One region of the Paenibacillus lutimineralis genome, then DNA from elsewhere that is predicted to be linked to it. Evidence: predicted binding sites of a transcription regulator. Region 1 holds the regulator's gene; each other region holds the start of a gene.
What was found. Region 1 encodes NrdR, which represses ribonucleotide reductase genes. Its sites were predicted from a motif close to AACACNATATATNGTGTT; they were not measured.
Positions count from the first base shown of each region.

Region 1 (2,272 bases):
GCAATTTGACGGAAATATAATTGCTGTGATCGCGGCCTACAATGCAGGTCCTACTCATGTGAAAAACTGGATTAAGAGCAAGAGATGGGACGGTCAGTTGAATACTGTCGACGACATACCTTTTCCGGAGACAAGGAATTATGTCCTTCGGGTAACTCATTATTATAAACAATATTCCGAGATATATGATGATTTTTAAGGAAAGCCTCGGTTACAATAGATAAGGAAAGCACCAAAAGGCTTCAGAGCCTTTCAATGCTTTCCTGAGAGGTTACTTATTTGAATTGGCCTGCCAATTGTTGTTCGGCGATTGTTACCAAACGTTTAGTAATGTAACCACCGATCGAACCGTTTTCGTAAGAAGTCAGGTTACCAGCGTATCCATCTTGTGGGAAATTAATGCCAAGCTCTTGAGCAACTTCGTATTTCATTTGCTCGAGTGCACCGGAAGCTTGTTTTACTACCAGGTTGTTAGAGTTAGAATTTTGCGCCATTGTTGTTCACCTCCTTGCGGTTGGTAACAGTATTATGCTCCGGTATTTGAAACTTCATTACTGATTTTTTTAGTTATTTATTGGTAGTCTTATTTCCAGTCTTACTTGCAGGAATAACAGTTAACAGAAGCAGAAGGGAGACATTTTTGCGTGAGATGTCCGTATTGTGACTATATGGGGACGAAGGTGCTTGATTCGAGGCCAGCTAACGAGAATCGCTCGATCCGCCGCCGTCGTGAATGTGAGAAATGCAGCCGACGTTTTACTACCTTTGAGATGGTGGAGGAAATGCCGCTCATCGTCATTAAGAAAGACGGCAGCCGCGAGGAATTCAATCGCGATAAGCTGCTTAGAGGACTGATGCGTGCTTGTGAGAAAAGACCGGTATCCGTGGAGCAATTGGAGTCTGCCGTATCCGCGGTAGAGCGTCAGATGCGCCACTCTGCGAACGCAGAAGTGGAAAGCCGTGAGATCGGCGAATTGGTCATGGAACAGCTGTATCCGGTTGATGAGGTTGCTTATGTCCGATTCGCCTCGGTATATCGTCAATTCAAGGATATTAACATGTTCATGAAGGAATTGAACAGCTTGCTCTCCAAGCCTGCGAGCGAGGAGTAAGCGGGAGGCCGCCCTCAAAGGGGGAATGTCATCGCACGACGGTGGTCAACTACATTCAGATGCTTATCATACCCACGAGATCAAGATCCGCGTAAGACAAGCTGTTCATTATAAAAGAGTGTTGCCTTAAAGTTCAGGCAGCACTCTTTTTTTATTTCATAACATTCTAACGGAAATCAGTGCCGTTATTTGTCTTAAAAGGCTCGATTTTGAATTCTAACGGAAATGGAGTACCTTAATTGAAGTTTTTCAGCAGAATAAGGGTAGACTATCCTTAAATAGAGGATCTGATTTCCGTTACAATCTCAAGAAGAGCGAATTCGGCAAAATAGAGGCTGTGATTTCCGTTAGAGCTGGCGCACCAACGACACCCACGCCCTAACTACACCAACGATACCAACAGCGCTAACATTACCAATGACACTAACAGCACTAACAGCCCACCGCTACCAACTACACTAACAGCACTAACTATCCCAACCCGTATGTTGATAACGCTGAGCTCCGCTGGTGATGGTGAGCTGATTTTGATCCACTAATCGATGAAGAAAGGGACTAACGGAAACCAGTGCCTTTATTTGGCCTGAAAGGGCGGTTTTTGAATTCTAACGGAAATGGAGTACCTTAATTAAAGTTTTTCAGCAGAATAAGGGTAGACTATCCTCAAATAGAGGATCTAATTTCCGTTACAATCTCAAGAAGAGCGAATTCGTCAAAATAGAGGCTGTGATTTCCGTTAGAGCTGGCGCACCAACTACACTAACTACACTAACTACACCAACCTGTATGTTCGATAACGCTGAGCTCCGCTGGCGATGGCGAGCCGATTTTGGTTCACTAATCGATGAAGAATCGATCTCTCGTATGCCGATCGGATAGCCGTAAATGAGCTGCAAGCTCTTTAGGAGTGAACGGCCGCGGCGTTCGACGAGCAAATCGTATTATTTCTGCTTCAACCCAGTCTAGCTGTGGTGAGACCTCCAATGAAAGAAATTTGCTTACGAAAGAAAGCACCAGCTGCTTGCAAACGCCGGGATCGTCACGGATAGACAGATAAGCAATCGGAAGGAAATACCAATCATCAAGGACAAGCAGGGCTTGCTTCATGCAGAGATCCTTAAACCTAGCAACCTCCACATCCCTGGCATGGGATCGATAAC
Region 1 is NZ_CP034346.1:4,475,917-4,478,188, reverse strand. It holds gene EI981_RS19855 (lytic transglycosylase domain-containing protein) at 1-199, shown strand, start outside; gene EI981_RS19850 (alpha/beta-type small acid-soluble spore protein) at 276-494, opposite strand; gene nrdR (transcriptional regulator NrdR) at 645-1,112, shown strand; partial or broken gene EI981_RS19840 (transcriptional regulator) at 1,885-2,272, opposite strand, start outside.

Region 2 (2,272 bases), 260 kb from region 1:
GCGCTTGGCCGTATCCATCGATGCGACGACAATATCGTTATGCCATGAATGCTCTTTCTTCTGGGCTACAGCAGAGATACCGAACTTCTGATTTAATTCTCTCACCCATTGCAGAACCAGCGAGGCTGGAACGAGAATAAGAACTTTCTTGACAAGTCCGCGAATGATATATTCTTTCAGAATCAACCCAGCTTCGATCGTCTTGCCTAAGCCAACCTCATCGGCAAGAATAGCTCTACCGCGCATCTCGAACATCACCTTCTGTGCCGTATCAATCTGATGAGGCAGTGGATCGAATTGATTAAGATGGCCCAGGCATAGCATTTCTTCAAAACTGGTAACGAGCAGGGAAGCTTCGGCCTGGGAGGCCAGATTGAACAATCGCCAATCATCCCAGGGGCCGCCCTTTTTTAATCTCACATCAAGATCTTCATACCAATTCCGTTCAAATTCGATGGGAACACCGGCTAACATATTCTTCATGTCCGGATTTGGGGGATGAGGGTTCAAGATGATATAACCTCCCTTTGTCTAACGCTTTCGTTGTCTAGTTGCTGTAGGTAGTATGGACGAAAAACAAAAAGGATATAACTTGGGCCGAAATAGATAGGAATTTGGAGTATTTAGAAGTTTGGACAGGAAGGTGTCGCTTTAATAGTCTAAATTAAAATAATGATCGTTGTGACAACCATATGTAGTGTAGTATAATGGTTAGAGAACACTACATATTGAGATTTGTACATATTATTGTAACAATTCTAAGTGTGTAAATGCATAACAGGAACCATGTTTATAGGCTTCAATCTCGTAATTACTGCTTGATTCCGGCTATATTCTTGTCAGCGGTAGCTCCGCTAAGCGGTATTACTTTTTTGAGCTTTTTTTGTTTGTGTTTTTGTTGAAATTTGCTAACACTATATCAGTCGTTATTATTTATGATTCGGATGGAATCGAACAAGAACCGGCTGAGAGGTGCAGAACAGTTCTGATAATTAGGAGGGTGTTTTCTTTGAAAACGAAGCAAAATCAGCGCCTGGAAGGGCTAAGCGAGAAAATCTTCTTGGATCGGTACGCGTGGAAGAATCCTGATCCGAGCCATGCCAAGGTTGGGGACGTCGTTCTTGTCTTGACCAAGGATGATCCTAAATTTCCGACGAAGGAAGTAGGCGAAGTGGTCGCTCGCGACGGTCAGTCGGCTACTGTTAAGACACGCAGCGGTGCGCTGGTAGAGGCAGATGTCGAGAAGCTGACGTTGAATATCGAGAAGACACCTGAAGAGATGTGGGATCGACTGGCTAATGCGATGGCTTCGGTGGAAGAAACTCCAGAGAAGCAAGCGGAATGGTCGGAGAAGTTCCGTGGTATATTGGAAGATTGGAAGCTCGTACCAGGGGGACGGATTGCCGCAGGGGCAGGAGCCAGCGATGAGTTGACACTGTTCAACTGCTATGTCATTCCTTCTCCTAAGGATAGCCGTGGCGGTATTATGGAGACGTTGAGTGAAATGACGGAGATTATGGCCCGCGGCGGCGGTGTCGGAATCAATCTCAGTTCGCTTCGTCCTCGTCGTGCTGTAGTCAAAGGCGTTAACGGTTCATCGAGCGGTGCGGTATCCTGGGGCGGATTGTTCAGCTATACGACGGGTCTGATTGAGCAAGGAGGCAGCCGTCGCGGCGCTTTGATGCTTATGATCAACGACTGGCATCCGGATGTGCTTGATTTCATTACGGTTAAACAGACGATGGGACAAGTCACTAACGCGAACTTGTCGGTATGCGTAAGCAATGCGTTCATGAAAGCTGTCAAAGAGGATTTGGATTGGGAATTGGTCTTTCCGGACACCACTGATGACGATTACACTGAAGTATGGGATGGCGATCTCGATAAATGGAGAGCTGCCGGACGTAAAGTTGTACATTACCGGACAGTGAAGGCACGGGAAATCTGGCATACGATCATCGAATCGGCTTGGAAATCGGCTGAGCCTGGGGTCGTGTTCATGGAATACTACAATCAAATGTCTAATAGCTGGTACTTTAACCCGATCATCTGCACGAACCCATGCGGAGAGCAAGGTTTGCCTGGCTGGGGCGTATGTAACCTGTCGGCAATTAATTTGTCCAAGTTCTATGATGAAGAGAAACATGAAGTGAATTGGGATGAACTGGCGGTTACGACACGCTATTCTGTGCGTTTCCTGGATAATGTCATTACCAAGACGCCATATCATTTTGAAGAAAATGAGCAGAATCAGAAGAAGGAACGCCGCGTA
Region 2 is NZ_CP034346.1:4,212,053-4,214,324, reverse strand. It holds gene EI981_RS18590 (DEAD/DEAH box helicase) at 1-474, opposite strand, end outside; gene EI981_RS18585 (adenosylcobalamin-dependent ribonucleoside-diphosphate reductase) at 1,010-2,272, shown strand, end outside.
Region 2: a site for NrdR is predicted at 718-735, ahead of EI981_RS18585 (adenosylcobalamin-dependent ribonucleoside-diphosphate reductase). Genes of this name have one in related genera too.

Region 3 (2,272 bases), 220 kb from region 1:
ATTAGCGTATCCCTCCATTTGCCAAGGCCGGGTGGCCTTTAGCTTTTTTTTTGATTCGTTCATACTTTTTACGTGCAGTGGCTGGCTTACAACCTATGATTTGACCGATCTCCTCATAACTACGCTCATCTACAACCCTTAGCAGAAGTAGGCTCCGGTCCTCTGAAGAGAGTTGGACCAGCACGTCGGCGACAAGAGCGTTAGCGTTATAATCGGCTGAGCATTCGTCATGGAGCTGCTGCTGGCGATAGGAACTAAAAACCTTGTACCAGGCGTTTCGTTTTTTCAGCAAATTAATGCAGTGATTATAGGAGATTCTGTACAGCCATGCGGTGAAGGAGGCTTGCTTCCTGTAACGGCCTATATGCTGATAGCACTTGATAAAAATTTCCTGCACTGCATCCTCCGCTTCCTGCTGTTGACCCAGCATATGACAGCAATATACGTGAATTCGGCGCTGATATTGTTGGACCAGGAGCCGGAACGGCTCTTGCCGTCCGTCTTGAATCTGAGTGATGATTCGCTCAATTTCCGCTTCGGTTAACGGTTCGTGGTTATTATCTGATGCCATAGTGTACTCCTTTCATTCGGGTCCCCTTTACCTCTTATAACAGCGCCGACATCTATTTTGTGACCGAACCTTGGATTTTTATATGAATTCGGCTGTTTCTCAGTTAAACCTTCAATAAAATTATTTATTAAAAAGGCGATCTGATGAGGGACAGGATATAGGCGGGAATTAAGCGCTTTTTCTCCTAATCTATAACTTTTCACAGTCGGTTTGGGACGTTTGTACGGATTGACAATACTATATATAGATGGTAAATTGATTTAGCGCAACAAGATGTTGTTTATTCGAGAGCTTTTGCCCTACATATATAGGAATGGGGAAAGCACTAGATTCATAGAAAAGAAGTGAGGGTGTATCGATGTTAATTGCGTATGATTCCAAAACAGGGAATGTAAAACGGTTCATTCAGAAGCTCGACTTGCCTGCTGTACAAATTGACGAGGGCATGACGCTGGAGGAGCCGTTTGTGCTGATTACATATACGACCGGGTTCGGTCAGATACCACCAAGAGTCTCAGCATTTCTGGAACATAATCATGGGCGGATGCTCGGCGTGGCGGCCAGCGGTAACCGCAATTGGGGAGAGAGATTTGCGAAGAGTGCGGATTTGATCTCCGAGCGTTACCAAGTGCCAGTTGTGGCTAAATTTGAGCTGTCCGGGACGAAGAGGGATGCTGAAGACTTCAAGCAGGAGGTGAGCCGGGTTGCGGCATATTGAACTGAACAATCAATTAATGCAGCGTGATGAGAACGGGTTCTTCCAATTAGAGAAGGACCTGGAAGCTGTCGCTGAGTTTATGAAGGAAGTAGCGGGTAGAACGATGACCTTCCCGACTACGGCCGATAAAGTACGGTATATGATCGATCATGACTATTATGAAAATGTGTACGAACGGTATACGGCTGATGAAGTCGATCAAGTATTTGCCATTACCCATAGCTATCCATTTGAATTCCCGTCTTACATGGCGGCATCGAAATTTTATACGGACTATGCGTTGAAGACGAATGACAAGTCCAAGTATTTGGAGAATTATCCCGACCGGGTAGCCATCGTAGCACTACATCTTGGCCGAGGGAATGCAGATACGGCCAGCACGCTGGCACGATCGATGATGGAGCAACGGCTGCAGCCAGCCACTCCAACGTTCCTGAATGCGGGCAAGAGCCGGCGCGGCGAGATGGTCTCCTGCTTCCTACTGGAAATGGACGATTCGCTGAATTCAATCAACTATGTGCTAAATACATGCATGCAGTTGTCCAAAATCGGCGGAGGTGTCGCAGTTAACCTGTCGAAGCTACGCGGACGAGGCGAAGCGATCAAAGGCGTGGAAGGTGCAGCCAAAGGAATTATGCCGGTGCTGAAGCTGATGGAGGATGCCTTCTCCTACGCAGATCAGATGGGACAGCGTAAAGGCTCGGGCGCAGGGTATTACAACATTTTCGGCTGGGATGTCGCAGAGTTTCTGGATAGCAAGAAGATCAACGCCGATGAGCGGATCCGCTTGAAAACTTTGTCGATCGGTTTGATTGTACCGAACCGCTTCTATGAACTGGCCAAGGCTAACGAACCGATTCATGTGTTCGGTCCATATAGTGTATACAAAGCTTACGGAACACATCTGGATGATATGGATCTGGACGTAATGTATGACAAGCTGCTAGCTGACGACCGGGTGAAGAAGAAGAAATTGATGAGCG
Region 3 is NZ_CP034346.1:4,258,391-4,260,662, reverse strand. It holds gene EI981_RS18810 (hypothetical protein) at 1-2, opposite strand, end outside; gene EI981_RS18805 (RNA polymerase sigma factor) at 2-571, opposite strand; gene nrdI (class Ib ribonucleoside-diphosphate reductase assembly flavoprotein NrdI) at 930-1,289, shown strand; gene nrdE (class 1b ribonucleoside-diphosphate reductase subunit alpha) at 1,276-2,272, shown strand, end outside.
Region 3: a site for NrdR is predicted at 805-822, ahead of nrdI (class Ib ribonucleoside-diphosphate reductase assembly flavoprotein NrdI). Genes of this name have one in related genera too.